DNA from 4 places in the Paenibacillus sp. FSL R10-2796 genome. Region 1 is predicted to be linked to each of the others. Evidence: riboswitches for the same ligand, from Rfam matches in the RefSeq annotation. Region 1 holds a riboswitch; each other region holds the start of a gene.
What was found. Region 1 has a riboswitch for thiamine pyrophosphate ahead of NST58_RS10360 (thiamine phosphate synthase). Riboswitches for the same ligand answer to the same signal wherever they lie in the genome.
Positions count from the first base shown of each region.

Region 2: it holds a riboswitch for thiamine pyrophosphate, as region 1 does, so the genes downstream of both, NST58_RS13990 (ABC transporter ATP-binding protein) here and NST58_RS10360 (thiamine phosphate synthase) in region 1, are expected to answer to the same signal.
Region 3: it holds a riboswitch for thiamine pyrophosphate, as region 1 does, so the genes downstream of both, thiC (phosphomethylpyrimidine synthase ThiC) here and NST58_RS10360 (thiamine phosphate synthase) in region 1, are expected to answer to the same signal.
Region 4: it holds a riboswitch for thiamine pyrophosphate, as region 1 does, so the genes downstream of both, NST58_RS02585 (ABC transporter substrate-binding protein) here and NST58_RS10360 (thiamine phosphate synthase) in region 1, are expected to answer to the same signal.

Region 1 covers NZ_CP150178.1:2,332,076-2,336,290, reverse strand. Annotated here, with positions in the region: gene thiH (2-iminoacetate synthase ThiH) at 1-800, opposite strand, end outside; gene NST58_RS10370 (thiazole synthase) at 834-1,601, opposite strand; gene thiS (sulfur carrier protein ThiS) at 1,657-1,860, opposite strand; gene NST58_RS10360 (thiamine phosphate synthase) at 1,899-2,504, opposite strand; TPP riboswitch at 2,618-2,719, opposite strand; gene NST58_RS10355 (SDR family oxidoreductase) at 2,807-3,679, opposite strand; gene NST58_RS10350 (GDSL-type esterase/lipase family protein) at 3,917-4,215, opposite strand, start outside.
Region 2 covers NZ_CP150178.1:3,089,018-3,093,232, forward strand. Annotated here, with positions in the region: gene NST58_RS13980 (ABC transporter substrate-binding protein) at 1-1,023, opposite strand, end outside; gene NST58_RS13985 (ABC transporter permease) at 1,020-1,796, opposite strand; gene NST58_RS13990 (ABC transporter ATP-binding protein) at 1,777-2,472, opposite strand; TPP riboswitch at 2,671-2,774, opposite strand; gene NST58_RS13995 (amino acid ABC transporter substrate-binding protein) at 2,997-3,833, shown strand; gene NST58_RS14000 (amino acid ABC transporter permease) at 3,887-4,215, shown strand, end outside.
Region 3 covers NZ_CP150178.1:6,504,450-6,508,664, forward strand. Annotated here, with positions in the region: gene NST58_RS28975 (phosphotransferase) at 1-446, opposite strand, end outside; gene thiC (phosphomethylpyrimidine synthase ThiC) at 532-2,274, opposite strand; TPP riboswitch at 2,377-2,486, opposite strand; gene NST58_RS28985 (beta-galactosidase) at 2,558-4,215, opposite strand, start outside.
Region 4 covers NZ_CP150178.1:539,889-544,103, forward strand. Annotated here, with positions in the region: gene NST58_RS02575 (ABC transporter permease) at 1-624, opposite strand, end outside; gene NST58_RS02580 (MTH1187 family thiamine-binding protein) at 621-914, opposite strand; gene NST58_RS02585 (ABC transporter substrate-binding protein) at 1,105-2,154, opposite strand; TPP riboswitch at 2,316-2,426, opposite strand; gene NST58_RS02590 (hypothetical protein) at 2,585-4,036, opposite strand; gene NST58_RS02595 (MFS transporter) at 4,109-4,215, opposite strand, start outside.

The sequences.
Region 1 (4,215 bases):
AATTCCCCTAAATAAGGCCGAAACCGTGGAGGTGACAGACTGATCTCGCAATCTGGATACCGATCCTGCAAATAACGGGCATGCATGGCACTTTGGAATGCCTCTTGCCGCCAATCATACATCCCGAGCAACGTACCAATATTCACAGAACGAAAACCTGCCTGACAGCCGCGTTCAGGTGCATCCAGGCGATTCCGGTAGTTTCTTTTAGGCCCTTTAACATGCAGCTTTCTGTAAGTCTCCTGGTGGTACACCTCTTGGTACAGTGTTAATCCATCCACCCCTGCTTGAAGAAGCTCTTTATATTCTGCAGTTGATAGAGGATTTATCTCAATACTGACAGAGGAAAAAAATTCCCTGAGTACATCTACGCAATCCTTAATATATGAGACAGGATTCTCCCGGCGCGATTCACCAGTCAAAATGAGGATATGCCGCAGACCTGTAGCTGCAATCTTCTCAGCCTCCCTGCGAACCTCCTCCAAGGACAGCTTTTTGCGCGGAAAATCATAAATGGAGCTGAAGCTGCAGTAGGTACAATGATTCACACAAAAATCCGCAAGATACATCGGTGTGAACAGCTGCATCGAATAACCAAAATGTGCACGGGTCAGTCGCTGTGCAGCCAACGCCATCTCCTCTAGCAGCGGCGTTGCTGCCGGAGAGAGCAATGCCAGCAAATCATTTTCGTTCAGCTTGTCTTTTCCAAGCGCCCGCTTAACGTCATCCTCCCGGAACTCCTTCCACAGCTGCTCATAAGGATACTGCTCCAAGCGGGCCAGTGTGTCAAAAAAGCTCATGCTAATCTTCCCTCCTTTCGTGACCTATCAAATTCAGTTCAAAAATCCAGTCAACGGTGACGAAGCAAAAGCAACTTCTTCTACAGGACCGAGTCCTGCCAAATAAGCTTTGCGGCCAGCGGATATCGCCTCGCGGAACGCTTCCGCCATGACGAGCGGATTACGTGCCGTTGCAATAGCCGTATTAAGCAGAACAGCAGCGGCCCCCATCTCCATTGCTTCCGCCGCTTCCGAGGGCTTGCCAATTCCGGCGTCTACAATAATCGGCAAATTCACTTCTTGAATAAGAATACGCACAAGCTCCTTGGTGCGCAGGCCGCGATTCGTTCCGATCGGCGCACCAAGCGGCATCACAGCAGCAGCACCGGCATCTCTCAGACGTAAAGCAGCCGAAAGGTCCGGACTCATATAAGGCAGTACTACAAAACCCTCCGCTGCTAAAATCTCTGTAGCTCGTATGGTCTCCAGATTATCTGGAAGCAGGTATTTCTGATCATTGATCACTTCGATCTTGACCCAGTTCCCCAGTCCCGCAGCTCTTGCTAATCTTGCAATACGGACTGCCTCTTCCGCTGAACGCGCTCCTGAGGTATTAGGCAGAAGAGTCATGTGGCCGGGAATGTGGTTCATGATATTTTCTGCTCCACCTTGCGGGTCCACTCGGCGAAGCGCTACAGTAATCACCTGAGAACCAGAGCTTGCGATCACTTCGGGGATCAACGTATTCCGGCTATATTTTCCGGTTCCGATAAATAATCTACTGGTTAATTCGATGCCGCCAATATGTAACGGGTCATGCATGAAATTACCTCCCTTTGGTTCTTATAAATTTCTCAAAATTCTATACCGCTCCATCTCAACCCCCACCAACAAAGTGCACCAGTTCCAAACGATCATCCTCGCTCAGAGCAGTACTTTCATAATTCTCCTTACTGACAAATTCTCCATTCAGCTCAATGATCATCAAACGACCCGACCACTCAGGAAGACTGATCAAATCAGCTATAGTTTGAATACCACCAGAACACTCTGCGGATTTCCCGTTAATCAACAGCTTCATTCTGAATCACCCCCTTCGCCCATGCTGTTACCTCCAGGCTATGAATGAACCGCCTTATGAATAGCTTTGGCGGCCTCATAAGGATCATCCGCTCCGCAAATACCGGACATCACAGCAACTCCTGCCGCACCTTTCCTGATGATCTGCGCCGCATTAGCGGGGCTAATTCCGCCAATCGCAATTACAGGAATAGAGCTGGTCTTCACCGTTTCTGCAAGCAGCTCTAACCCACGTGCGGGCAGCCCTAACTTGCTATCCGAGGGAAATACATGACCAAACAAGCAATAATCAGCTCCCTGCTCTGAGGCATTCGCCGCTTCTTCCGGAGAATGAACCGATCTCCCCAGCCGAAGCTGAGGTGCAATTCGCCGGGCTGTAACCGGACTCAGACTGTGCCAAGCCAACTGAACCCCCGCGGCACCAGCTGCCAAGGCTACATCGATCCGGTCGTTGATTATCAGTTTGGTAGCGGGCATACCGGCAGCCAACAGCTTCTGTGCCGCAGCGAGCAGTTCGCATGCAGGACATTGCTTATCTCTCAGGTGAATATAATCGACCCATGTCTGCACCGTGACAGCTAGTTCAACAAAATGTCTCAGCTGTAGCTTGCCGTCTGATATTAGATGGATCTCAGCTTGCAACATCACGATCTCCTCTCTCACTTCCCTGTAGGTCAGTAAAAAACAAAAAAACTGCCCCCCGTAAGGAAGGCAGTCAGAATCTGTATATAGACGGCACTACAAATAGCCCGACAACAGAAATTCGTTCTCCACTTCCCTACGCTGGTCTTAACCAGATCAGGTTCAAAGGGTCCGGAAATCCATTCCGTCTCAGCCAATCGGCACCCCTAGTGACATAAATATACAATTTTAAAATGCTAACGTGGTTTATAGTAACATATTTTTTTATTGAAATACACCCATTTATTCACATTAGCTGTACTGATCTAACCGTTTACTACCTCGCCACCATTTACATGAATAACCTGTCCAGTCACATAACTGGAATCGTCAGAGGCCAGATATACATAGGCTGGTGCCAGCTCTTCTGGTTGTCCAGGCCGTTTCATAGGCTGTGTACCTCCAAACTCGCTAACCTGTTTTGCATCAAAGGTAGAGGGAATCAGCGGTGTCCAGATTGGACCTGGTGCAACACCGTTTACCCGTATGCCCTTCTCTGCCAGATTCGTGGACAAGGATCGTGTGAAGCTAAGAATAGCTCCTTTAGTTGATGAATAGTCCAGCAGCTGCGGGCTTCCGCGATAAGCGGTAATTGAAGTTGTATTTATAATGGTAGATCCTGCTTTTAAATGAGGCATAGCTGCTTTTGTTAAATAGAACATCGCAAATATATTCGTACGGAAAGTACGCTCAAGCTGCTCGGAAGTAATATCCTCGATCTTAGCTTGCGGATGTTGCTCTGCCGCGTTATTGATGAGAATATCAAGCTTTCCTAAGCCCTCCACCGTCTGTTTAATAAGATCCTTACAGAATTTCTCGTCACCGATATCACCTGGAATTAGGATACATTTGCGGCCTTCCTGCTCGACCTGACGTTTAGTTTCCTCTGCATCTGAGTGTTCATTAAGATATGAAATGACCACATCAGCGCCTTCTTTAGCAAAAAGCACAGCAACTGCACGCCCAATTCCGCTGTCTCCACCGGTAATTAACGCCGCCTTGTCTTGCAGTTTACCTGCTGCTTTATAATTTGCCGGCTCGTATTTGGGCAGCGGCGTCATTTCACTCTCAATCCCTGGCTGATGATGCTGCTCCTGTGGGGGTAAGGTTTTTGTAGCTTGTTTATTGTTGCCTGACATCTTCCCTATCTCCTCTCGTTAAGCAAATTGATAGTTAACTGATCGTCTTAGGATGGCACAACTATGCACGTTTATACGCTGGGTTTGTCATTTTCTTAAATCGCTTTACGAATCTTACTTACCACAATGAAAGTAGATATAAACAACCGTGAGAGATATACTGCTGTAAGTGGAGAGGAATTCACTGCATACAAATAGACACAGCATCGCTGCTGTGCCTTGAATTGTTCACCCTGACTATTTTAGAGAAGAAACATGATTTTCTGCATTCACTTCATGTTCCAGCACCCACATAAAGTACAGAGCTTTGGCCGCTTTCTCCCGGGTCACTATAGCTTTAGGTTCTAGTTCTGTCCCATTGACCATTTCGCCTCTGGCAATCCCCATTTCAGATCTAAAGAGTCCTAATTCATATGCACTTTTTACTTTTGAAATTAAATAAGGAGAAATGTCCGCTGTATCAACAAGCTGCGTCCAGGATACAAGAGGATAGTACATCGCACCTCTAGCTCCTGGCTCCAAATTCGAATCATAGC
Region 2 (4,215 bases), 760 kb from region 1:
AGCTTCCTGTGCTTTAATATCTTCTGGTAGAAGATCGTTGGTGGATAACCACTGCTGAACCTTTTCCCAAGATGTCGGGTCTTGATAACCAAAAGTTTGATCGCCTGCATTCATCAGCGGCAGTAGAATTTCAAGACTTTTTTTCTCAATCTCCTTGTCGAGCGGTGAAGTTGCATCTTCATGTGCAATCAGTAAATCCAGGGCTTGTTCAGGATTCTGCTCCACAAATTCCTGTCCTTTTGTTATGGCATTTAGAAATTTTTTAAAGTAGGCTTCAGAATTTTGCAATCCTTGTTCGCTGGCCACCAGCACAAGCTCATAATAGTCAGGTACTCCGTAATCCGTTGGATTAAGCGAGGTGACCGGATGTCCCTCTTTTTCAAGGATCAGTTGTTCATGGTTGATGAATCCGCCCATTATTGCGTCCACTTGTCCTGTAGAGATCGCAGGGATAAGGTCAAAACCTACATCAATCAGCTTGGCGGATGAAGGATCGCCTCCATCACTCTGGATCATTGTCCGAATCATCGCTTCATAGAGCGGAATGGAGGAATAGCCGATTTGTTTTCCCACGAGCTCTTTGGGACTATGAATACTGCCTGCTTGAGGAACCATCAGATGATTCAGTGGATGCCGCACGATTGCTGCAATCGAACGTACAGGGATTTTCTCTCCGCGTGCCATAAGCACCTGAGGCTGATAACTGAGCGCTAGATCAATTTGATTTGCTGCTACAAGCTTTAGGGCGTCATTGCTGTCCGCAGGCATTTTGATCTCGACATCCAAACCTTCCTCTTGGAAAAAACCTTGCTGTTGCGCAGCGTATAGAAAGGAATGAACGGCATTGGGATACCAATCAAGCATAATCGTCAGCTTGTGTGACTGTTTATTTTCGGAATTGGAGGAACCGGTTTGGGAGTTGTTATTTAGCTTGTCTGCCTTCCCGCAGCTGCTTAAGAGCAAAAGTGTGCATACTAGAAATACAGAAATAAGTCCTCGTTGTGGTGATTTTAAATGATTCATTGGTTAGATCCTCTTTTCTTTAAAAATAATTGTTCGAGTAAAGCTATCGCCAGAAAAAGCACAACACCAAGCGCGGACAGCAGAAATACAGCCGCGAACATTTCATCGCTCTGCATATTTCCGGCCATTCTGCGGCTGAAGTAACCGAGTCCTTTACTGCCGCCGAGCCATTCCCCGATAGTAGCTCCGATGACGCAGTATACTATGGACAGCTTTAAGCCAGAGAAAAAAGCAGGCAATGCCAGTGGAATTTGGGTTTTGACAAGCAGCTGCCAGCGGTTTGCACCAAATGTTAATAATAAGTCCTTGTAAGTCTGGCCACTTGTACGAAGTCCATCATATGTACTCACTACGACTGGAAAAAAAGCCGTCAAAAACACCACAGCCACTTTGCTCCACAGCGTATATCCGAACCACATAATAAAAATGGGGGATAGCGCAATTAATGGGACCGTCTGGCTAATGATAAGGAAGGGATAGATGGCCTTTTCTACGGGGCGAAACAGGAACATTCCAATGCCCAGCAATACACCAAAAATCACAGAAAGGACAAAACCCACCAGTATCTCCTGTAACGTCGCCAATAAATGCTGTCCAAATAATAATTGCCTGTGCTCGATCAATGCGATGCCAATAGATGAAGGTGCAGGGAGAATAAAGGCTGGAATCAAGTGAAGGCGAACAGCTGACTCCCAGATTACAAGAATGAGCAGTACCAGAAGAAGGAAGGGACCATAGTTGTCTAGATGTTTTTTAAAAGGTATAGGTTGCATGCAATCTTCGCTCCAACTCTGCCCGTAGTGCTATAAACCGGGGTTCATAGTTCATCTTATAATGTCTTGGTTTTGGTAGATCGACAACGATCTCCTGTAATTCGCTGTGCGCACCGCCAGATAATAAATAAATCCGGTCACTGAGCAATAGGGCTTCTTCCAGATCATGAGTGATGAGCATAATCGTCTGATTCAGTTCACCCCATAACTCCAACAGCCAACGGTGTATCTCACGTTTGGTCATGGCATCGAGAGCGCCAAAGGGCTCATCCAGCAGCATAAGACCACTTCCGCCTCCAGCCACTAAGGTGCGCAGAAATGCTACTCGCTGTTTCATACCTCCCGAAAGTTCATGGGGATAAGCCTTCTCTACATCTGTTAAGCCGAAGCGGGCCAACATTTCCCGAATCTGAGTGATCGTTTTCTGTTTACTAAATCTGGGCTTGATCTCCCAGGGCAAAAGGCAGTTATCGAGCACTGTTCTCCAAGGCAGCAATAAATCCTGCTGAGGCATATAAGCGATCTGACCTAAACGACTAGCGGTTGAGGGGAGCGTAGGGAGTTTTATTTTTCCATGAGTAGGTTCGAGTAAACCGGCAACCGTTTTGAAAAATGTGCTTTTCCCGCATCCGCTAGCACCTACTACGGAGACGAATTCCCCTTGCCTGATATCCATGGATAGATTTGCGAATACAGGGGGTTGTTCAGTTTCCGGAAAAGAGTAGGTTAGGCCTTGAATAGATAAAATGGTCGTGATGATCTAACCTCCTAATATTTTTGTGGAGCGCCTAAACAAATAAAGACCCATCCATTTCCAGAGGAAATGAATGGGTCAAAAAGTTCATTCTGCATAATAACACTTAACATGCTTGATGAAAATTCTGCTCCACTTCCCTCCGCTGGTATGATCCAGATCAGGTTCCAAGGGTCCGGAGCTTGAAGCTCCGTCTCAGTCGGCCGACTCCCCTAGTGAAATAACAGGTCCATATTAATTTGTTTATAAATATACCATATCTTTCTGAGAAGTAAAGAGAGAAAGAAGTGAAGGATTAATCCAAGATTGGGTAAGATATAAGTAGAAATCTAGTTAATATTACAATTCCGATGTATATAATCGGAAAAAAGTATTGACGATCATGTGATGGCAGTGTACTATTCAATTTACCGGAAAAAAACCGGATAGAGAGAGGGGATTTAATAATGAAAAAATGGAGTTTAACTATTATATTGGCGTTAACCGTGGTCCTTGTAGCGGCTTGCGGCAATAATTCGAATACCAATACGGCTGCTGAACCAACAGCTGGAACGAATGGTGGAGCAGCATCTTCAGCGCAAAACAGTTTGGAGGCTGTGAAGGCCAGCGGCAAATTGCGGATAGGTACAGAAGGGACTTATGCACCTTTTACTTATCATGACACTGCGGGGAAATTGACGGGTTTTGACGTGGAAATTGCCGAAGAAGTAGCCAAACGTTTAGGTGTTGAAGCTGAATTTTTTGAAACTCAGTGGGATGGTATTTTTGCTGGGATGGATGCGAAACGGTTTGATGTCATTTTTAATGAAGTTTCCATTAACGAAGATCGCAAAGTGAAATATGATTTCTCTGAACCCTATATTGTATCCAAGGCAGTATTGATCGTGAGCGAAAACAATGAGGATATTAAGACCTTTGCTGATCTAAAGGGTAAAAAAGCCGGACAATCCCTGACCAGTAACTTATCCGACATCGCTCGTGAGAACGGTGCTGAAATCGTAGCTACGGACGGTTTCAATCAAGCGATGGATCTGCTGACTTCGGGACGTATTGATGCAACTGTGAATGATGGCTTGTCTTATCTGGATCTGAAAAAACAAAAACCAGATGCAAAAATTAAAGTGGTTGATGAGATTCCTGAAGGCTCACAAAGTGCTGCGGTATTCCTGAAAGGCAATGATGAGCTGGTGAATGCGGTCAGTGATGCGATTAAAGAGATGAAAAGTGATGGAACGTACTTGAAAATTTCCGAGAAATACTTTGGAGCTGACGTTTCAAAATAATACAAGGCTAGCAAGGCTAATTAAGCCTAGAAGCTAAAAAGGATGTCTGAATAATGGATGACCGCAAAATACAAATTTTCTTAGATACACTGCTACCCCTGCTTAAAGCCGGGGTGGCTTTTACCATTCCGTTGGCTCTACTTTCCTTTGTGCTTGGATTGATTTTGGCGATCCTAACCGCGTTGGCACGTCTTTCACCGTGGGTAATTCCGAAGCTAATCGCCCGTTTTTATGTATGGGTCATTCGGGGAACCCCGTTGTTAGTGCAGCTATTTATTATATTTTATGGTTTGCCGGCTGTTGGTATTGTACTCGACCCTTTCATTGCCGCCACCATTGGATTTACCCTTAGCGTAGGGGCTTATTCATCGGAAATCGTACG
Region 3 (4,215 bases), 3.1 Mb from region 1:
CTTTTCAAACTAAGGGTCCCATCATTTAATAAACGATGCATTTTACCTGTGGCACGACCCAAATCAAACATTTGAAGGATGTTAATTTTGCCCGGCTCTATGACACGCCCTTCACAATATTCCATAACCATAAACGTCTCTCCCATATCTGATTCCAGTAAAACTTTATGGTTATAAGCCAACAATCCGGGACATGGGAGTCCCTGTAGATACAATCTTTTCTGTTGAGAAAAGGCGAAGCTCAGTTCTTCTGGATTATACAATTTATATCTTTTTTTGTTGTATTGTTTAAGTAGAAATGGTCCTGATTCCGTTATGATTTTCCATTTAAGATTTAACCAGCCACGTTTTATTGGGGTAGCATGAAGGACTTTCAATCCAAAAAAATGATAGAAACTATTACTTAAATCCTCTAAAATGGCTTCCTCTGAACGAATCGCTTCCATTTCATCAACTCCTATCTATTCAAAGTATAAAAGAAGAAGCCGCCAATGACGACTTCTTTTAGATATTTCTTTTTAGCAGAAAAAGTTATCTATAAATGAGGCTCCCGCCTTGGAGAAACTCTTGCGCCTTCTCTTGCATTCCTGATTCAATTCTCGTCGTATTACGGATATTATGAGAGATCTTCATACTGCAAAATTTCGGCCCGCACATGGAACAAAAATGAGCTGTTTTAGCGCCTTCCGCAGGCAATGTCTCATCATGATATTCTAGCGCTCGCTCAGGATCTAACGATAAATGAAATTGATCACGCCAACGAAATTCAAAACGGGCTTTCGAAAGAGCATTATCCCGGTCTTGTGCTCCTTTATGCCCTTTCGCCAAATCTGCGGCATGAGCCGCTATTTTATAAGTAATGACCCCTACACGTACATCTTCCTTATTAGGCAGGCCAAGATGCTCCTTCGGAGTTACGTAACACAACATTGCTGTACCGAACCAACCAATCATCGCTGCACCTATAGCAGAGGTAATATGATCATAACCAGGCGCAATATCTGTAGTCAGTGGACCTAATGTATAAAAAGGGGCTTCGTTACAGGTTTCAATTTGCTTATCCATATTCTCTTTAATCAAGTGCATCGGCACATGTCCTGGACCCTCTACCATCACCTGTACATCATGACTCCAAGCTATAGCTGTTAATTCACCTAACGTCTCTAACTCGGCAAATTGTGCTTCATCATTCGCATCAGCAATCGAACCCGGACGTAATCCATCGCCTAGGGAAAAAGAAACATCGTACAGCTTCATGATTTCACATATCTCTTCAAAATGTGTATATAAAAAGTTCTCTTGATGATGCGCAAGACACCATGCCGCCATAATGGAACCACCTCTTGAAACAATGCCAGTCATACGTTGTGCCGTCAACGGGATATAACGAAGCAGAACCCCCGCATGAATGGTAAAATAATCAACCCCTTGCTCCGCTTGCTCAATGAGCGTATCACGGTACACTTCCCACGTTAAATCTTCCGCTTTCCCATTCACTTTTTCCAACGCTTGATAGATAGGCACCGTGCCAATAGGAACAGGAGAATTACGGATGATCCACTCGCGTGTCGTATGGATGTTTTTACCTGTGGAGAGATCCATTATATTATCTGCACCCCAGCGGGTGGCCCATCTCATCTTCTCTACCTCTTCCTCTATGGATGAGGATACTGCGGAATTTCCTATATTGGCATTGATCTTCACTAAAAAATTGCGTCCAATAATCATCGGTTCACTCTCTGGATGATTGATATTCGATGGGATGATGGCGCGGCCGCGGGCTACTTCATCTCTTACAAATTCCAGTGCCACATTCTCACGAATCGCAACGTATTCCATTTCCGAAGTAATAATCCCTTTGCGTGCATAATGCATTTGAGAGACATTAAGCCCCTTTTTCGCTCGCAAAGGTTTTCTATGGAGCGCTGGAAACACTTCCGCCACAGCTTTTCCCGTTGCATTCCCGTTATCTTCAGGCTTCACGGTTCTTCCTTCGTACGCTTCCGCATCCCCTCGTTCCTCAATCCAGCTTAGACGATTGGGCTCTAACCCCTGACGAATATCAGTATGAATATTAGCATCCGTGTAAGCCCCGCTTGTGTCATAGACATGAATTGGGGCATTCTCCTCTTCGCCGTCTATGCCCGCAGTTGGACTAAGTGAGATCTCCCGCATAGGCACCTGTATATCAGGCCGTGAACCCTTTACATACACTTTTTGACTTGCTGGAAAAGCTGATAGATTGATTGGATCGTTGTTCAATTCGCTTGTCATCTCAATTCCTCCTATAAGGTGATTTGATCAAGCGGAGACGGTCTACTCCCCACACATAGAAAAGGCCACATCTGTATAAGATGCGGCCTTAGAGTAGACAAATAGAAATAAAGCTCCATTTCCTCCGCTGGCATTATCCAGATCAGGTTTGACGGTCGATAGTTATAACTATCCTCTCAGCCTGGTCCCACCAAGCTCCCGTGACTATATAATTGCTACTTCAAAGTATAACCGAAAAGAGAGAATTATCCAAATCTACTCAAATGTGAGATCAATGTATACGTTAGTTTAACACCAATACCCCAAATCCTTCCAGAAGCACCTCGCCCGACAATGTTGTGCTGCTCAGTAAATCTGTTTTGGTCTCACGAAGATGGATCGTGACAGGAGTCTCACTATAATTAAGCAAAAAAGCATAACTGGAAGAAGCTCCGGTACGGACTTGCAGCTCTACCTCTTCTGGGAGCTCCAGCCAATCTGCTGGCGATTGTAGATCAATTAAATTTATGATCTCAGCCGCTGCCTGTTCATTAAATACGGCTCCGTAATACCAAACCTCACCCTTGCCGCGACGATTTCTAGTTACCGCCGGTTTTCCCGCATAATAATCAGAGGCGTAAACCGCCATCACTTCAACCGAAGCTTCCTCTATTTTGAGAATATCATTAAAGTCATCTGCTCCTGTAACGACTTCGGTCACGCCCGACCAGCTAATTGTTGTTGGCTGACGACTGCCCTTAACCATTGTGAATTCTTCAACTGTGATCCCGCATAGATCCTTAGCAGCACCTGGGAAAGGACGCATATAACATTGACCGCGCTCATCCTTATAGCCAGTTCTACAGCCGAAGATCAGTTTGCCGCCTTGCTGAACATATTCATCCAGCAGTGCTGTTGTCTCATCTGTCATAATCGCTGGGTGAGGATAGATAAGCACGTCGTACCTTGCAAGCTCCTCCAGCGTTGTTTTTTTGCGTAAATAGAGTACGTCATTCGGGATATGCTTCCGCTGAAGCGCCTTGTACCACTCCTTATTGCTCTTCCACATAAACGGGCCATGCCAAACATCGTATTCTCCATCCCACTCATTGTCATAATCACGAACAATAGCAATGTTAGCCTGATTACGAGTACCGACAAACGCATGACCTGCTGCTGCCAGCTCCTGACCGATCTGCCCCGCTTCCCGCACTCTTCGGTTAGGCTGATTATGATAGTCATTGATTCCATGCCAATAAATTTCATTGCCCATCGTAGCTGTCCGCCAGCGGAAATATAACACCATATCTGCTCCATGAGCGATCGACTGATAAGTCCATAACCGCATCTGCCCCGGCTTTGGAGAAGGCATATCCATCCGGTTCACCCAGCCACCCGGGCCCGACTGCTGCTCCATAATACAGAAATTCGGGGATATCGAACGAACAACAGATAACGACAGTCCCCAGCCTCTATCATTCAGCGGATTCCGCTCATTCGGGTCATAAAAAATAGTAGAGAACTGAGGATAGGAATCATAGCTGAAGAAATCCAACAGTTCATCCGTCATTTCATGGCTATCGAGATGCCCGAACAGACCGTTCGTGGTTACCCACTGCTTAGGGGCAAGTTTACGGATGATATCCGCTTGGTTTTTGGCAAAAGAAATTGTATTGTCCGAAATAAACCGTTTTTCATCCAATGCCTGATGAGGATTGGGTTGCTTCGGTACTGGAGTCGGACGTGGAAGATAGACCTGAGACCAGTCACTATAGCTTTGATTCCAAAAAACAGCTCCCCAAGCCTCGTTCAAATGCTCAAGTGTAACATATTTCTGCTGTAGCCATTCCCGGAAAGCCTTATGGTCACTCTCCGAATAAAATTCACTGATCTCACAGTTGAGCTCATTATCAATTTGCCAGCCAACTACACCCGGATGATTGCCGTAATGTTCAGCCATTT
Region 4 (4,215 bases), 1.8 Mb from region 1:
AAGCATATAATAGCCAATACCTTTATCCGCGCCAATCCATTCAGCGACCACGGCGCCCATAACCGCATAAGTAGCAGATATTTTTACGCCGGAAAATAGTGCCGGGATAGAAGAGGGCAGCTCCAGCTTGGTGAAGATTTGCCACTTGCTTGCGCCAGCCATTTTCATATAATTCATCATGACCTGATCACTTTGGGCCAGACCGCCCATCGCAGCGACAGCTACCGGGAAGAAACATACTAGTGTAATCAGCACGATTTTGGGCAAAAGACCAAAGCCGAACCAGATAATGAGCAGGGGTCCGAGCGCGATGGAGGGAACATTTTGACTCAGAATAATAAGTGGATAAAAAGCCCGTCTAGCCCAAGGCAAAAGATGCAAAAGCAAAGCAACGATCAGGCCTACCCCCGTACCAATGGGAAAACCAATTAAAGTGAGCCGCAGCGTAGCCATCGTATGTGCCCAAAGACCAGAAGCGTTACTGGTGGATTCACGGGCAATATCAGCAGGACTCGGCAGAATCCAGGATTCAATATGAAATACAGATACAGATAGCTGCCATACGGTTAAAAAGAAGACGACCGCCACAAGGGGCGGCCATATTAGCTTCCAGGTCGATCTCACGGCCGATATTTCTCCGTCAATTTATCCATGCTGATTCCGTTAGGATTATGAGCGATTTTGATCTGCGAAATTACGCTTGGACTGCCTGCTTCGATCAACGCCTCCTGCATCTGACGCACAACCTCCAGCAGCTCGCTAAGCTCACCTTCCATTGTGGTTTCCAGCGGATTCACTTGATGTTTAACACCGGATTTCTGAATGACCTCAATCGCTTTATCTACGTATGGGATGGAATCCTCATTGTTCGGAGTTTTTGGAATTACTTGAATGCTTAGTAGGGTGTTAGCCACAATAATCAATCCTCTCATTTTATAAGGTAAGTTCAAAAAGCCAACTTTGATAACGAAGTAACTCAGGAAGCAAACTCGACATCGAATCTTGAACGAACTTGGGAAGTCCGGTACTCACGTAGCACATCACTACGCTCCGTTCCTCCTTCCTCAAGTAACGTCCAACCTTCTTGGTTCTGAAGTCCGCTCTCTACTCCGCCGGTAAAAAATCATTACTGAATGCACTAGCAGCATCCAGCGGTTTATCCAGCAACTTCAGATCGTACATCCAGTCGCCATAATTCTGCCAGACCTCGGTTTTTTGCTCGCCCCAGCGGGCAGCATCGTCCTTGTATTTTGGGCTAAGCCATTTTTGGCTAGCTAGGACAAGGTCGGCGTCCAGGTCAGGAACGGCCTTCGATAACATACCGGCAGCCTCTTCCGGATGATCTATGGCATATTGATAACCTTTTGATGTGGCTTTCATGAAGGCCTTCACCAGATCAGGATGATCTGCAATTTGCTTCTCACTCGTCGTCAGCACAGGCGTGTAATAATCGAGCTGCGGCGCATAATCCTTTAAGTACAGCATATCCAATGGCTCGCCACGCAACTCAGCCTCAACACCAGTCCAAGCGTAGAAAATCCAGGCGAAATCAATGTCACGTTTGACGGCGGTAAAATAATCAGCTTCACCGATACTGATCAGCTTCACCTTTTTCACATCGCCACCTTCAGGATCCATGATAGCTTTCATGGCTGCTTCTTCCGCCGGTGAGCCCCAGCCTCCGTAGGTTTTACCTTCGAAATCCTTTGGTGATTTAATATTGCGATCTACTGGAGCAACGAATCCCGACGTATTATGCTGAATAATAGCTGCTATCGAGACAAGGGGTACGCCTTGTAGACGGGCTAGTGTTAATCCTTCTTGGGCGCTGATGCCAAATGCGGCTTCGCCAGAAGTAACCATAGTATCAGAACCCGCTGCGCCTGGCTGAACGATCTCGACGTCCAGACCTTCTTCAGCGTAGTAACCAAGATCCTTAGCTACGTATAGACCGGTATGATTTGTGTTCGGTGTCCAGTCGAGTGCGACTTTAACTTTGGTGAGCTCTTTTGGAGCATCCGTCCCAGCCGCAGCAGTTGGATCAGTAGCATTTGCTTTGTTTCCGGCTGTATTCCCATTGTTGCTGCCGCATCCGGCAATGGCAAGAATGAGTACACAGGTGAGGCACAACGTAAGTGCTTTTTTGAGGTGCATGTCTTCTTCTCTCCTTTAAGGTTACAAGAATCCCGTCTTCACAACATGAACCGTAAAGTGTAGTATGTACGTTTTTCTACATCTTTTAGTGATCTTACAAAAAAAGCGCCCCGAGTGATCGGGACGCTGGCTTGGCGCAAGGTTAGTTAAGGTCACAGGGACCAGAACCAATTGGCGATTCCTACGCTGGCATTATCCAGATCAGGTATAAGGGTCAGTATCTTGTGGGATACAATCTCAGCCGGCCAATTCCAGCACCCCTGGTTCTATGAAGTTAACGGGTATTTCTATGTGCAATATAAGTAAGCATAAGTTTTGTACCCATACTTTATATCTTATATTTCTCGCATACGGTGTATTATAGACGGCTGTACTCGGAATGTCTAGTAGTGCACTCCTGAATTTTTCCAATCCAGTAGTTTCTTTTTTGCTAGTCTAGATCTTTATATTTCTTGCGGTGACGCCGTTTAAGCTCACTAACCAGCGCCCCTAGCGTGAGGACAACGCTGATCAGAATCCCGCTCATGATCACGAAGAGGGCAAGAAATTCAAAGGGAGAATAACCAATCATTTTACTCCATTGAATCTTTCCATCCAGATCGTCAATGACCTGATTCATGCCGTAAATCCCGCTTACTACCGTAAATACAGTGAGAATCATCAGCAGATTATCCCGTCGCTTGGATTGAAACTTATCCTGATACTGAAACAGGTCATTTAAGGTTTCTTTCACTTCCTCGAACAAAGCATCGTTTCCGTATACTTTACGCAGCTGAAGAAATATCTCCCGGCCCTGCGACTGGGAAATCAACTCCAAGAAGTAGAACTTAGCCGAGAACTTATTGATGGAGTAGATTAGATTGTCTATTTCCTCATAATCATGATTAATCCGAAGTCGGGAGTGCATATTGGCGAGCTTTAGCAGAACGATTTTGTGGAAAATATTGAGTAAAAATCCGTAATAATATTGCCCGTACATCTGGTTGGCTAGACTAACAGCAATCTCCTGTTCAGCGCGGGTCATGCAGCAAAAGGTTTGCTCATTCATCATATAATATGTGTCTGGACCCCAGCGATTATAGGAATGCTCATGACAATAGTTTGCAATATACGCTGGATCGCTGGCACTGGCATAGGGCTTTCCGTTCAGATTAATTCCATCAAGCTGTGAGGCGCGATAGCGTAGATTTACACTAATCTCATCAGAGCTTTCTTCATTCTGAAAGCCGTAAAAAGCTTGCACCTGCATTCTTTCATCTACGAAAAAAGGAAGGGTCTCGAAATAAGCCCCATTGATATCCGATTGATCCAGATATGGCTCCAGTCCATCCACCAAATTTCGGAAGACAAAATCCTCTACCATCTCATAGGTCTGTTCCCCGCAATGAATATAAGTGTAATCATCCTGTATGAAGGTATTCTCTAGCGCACGGAAACGATCTGCGAATTCTAGGGCAATACTAAAGGGAATTGAATCCCCCTCCAGCTGGACACGTATCGTCACGAATCCAAGCTGAAAAGGACATATGAATATATCCGTCGAGAGAATTTTGAAAAATATAGATTGCTGCGGAATCTCCAGAATGCAGTCGAGATTATTTACTCTGGAAAAACGGCGAAACGAGTCGGCATCCTTCCTGCGTGGAAAAAGGACATGTGCAGCAAACGGTAAATAGGTGCGCTCCATTCGTTCATGGGAAACACAGTAGCCATCTCCGTAGTAGGCAGCTTCAAGCTCTTTATTATCCAGAAAAAAACGTGTGAAGCCGTCGTCCTGTAATTGCTGGATAAGCTGCTTAGAATCGCCCTTTTTTATAGAAAAGGGAAATATAAACTGCATGAGCGCAGTATGTAACAAAGGCTCAGTTGAAGACTCATTCATTCATCGTCCATCCTTGTGCTCAGAATATGCTTATAGATCACATTACCCTAAAAGGATAACGTTGATACTGTTCTAAATACGGGAACTCTTTCCTTTCACCGCTTGCATAGATTGGAACCTCCATGCGGCAATGCTTAGCAGAAACAAGAAGGCGGCAAAAGCGGCAAGTAATCCGGCTG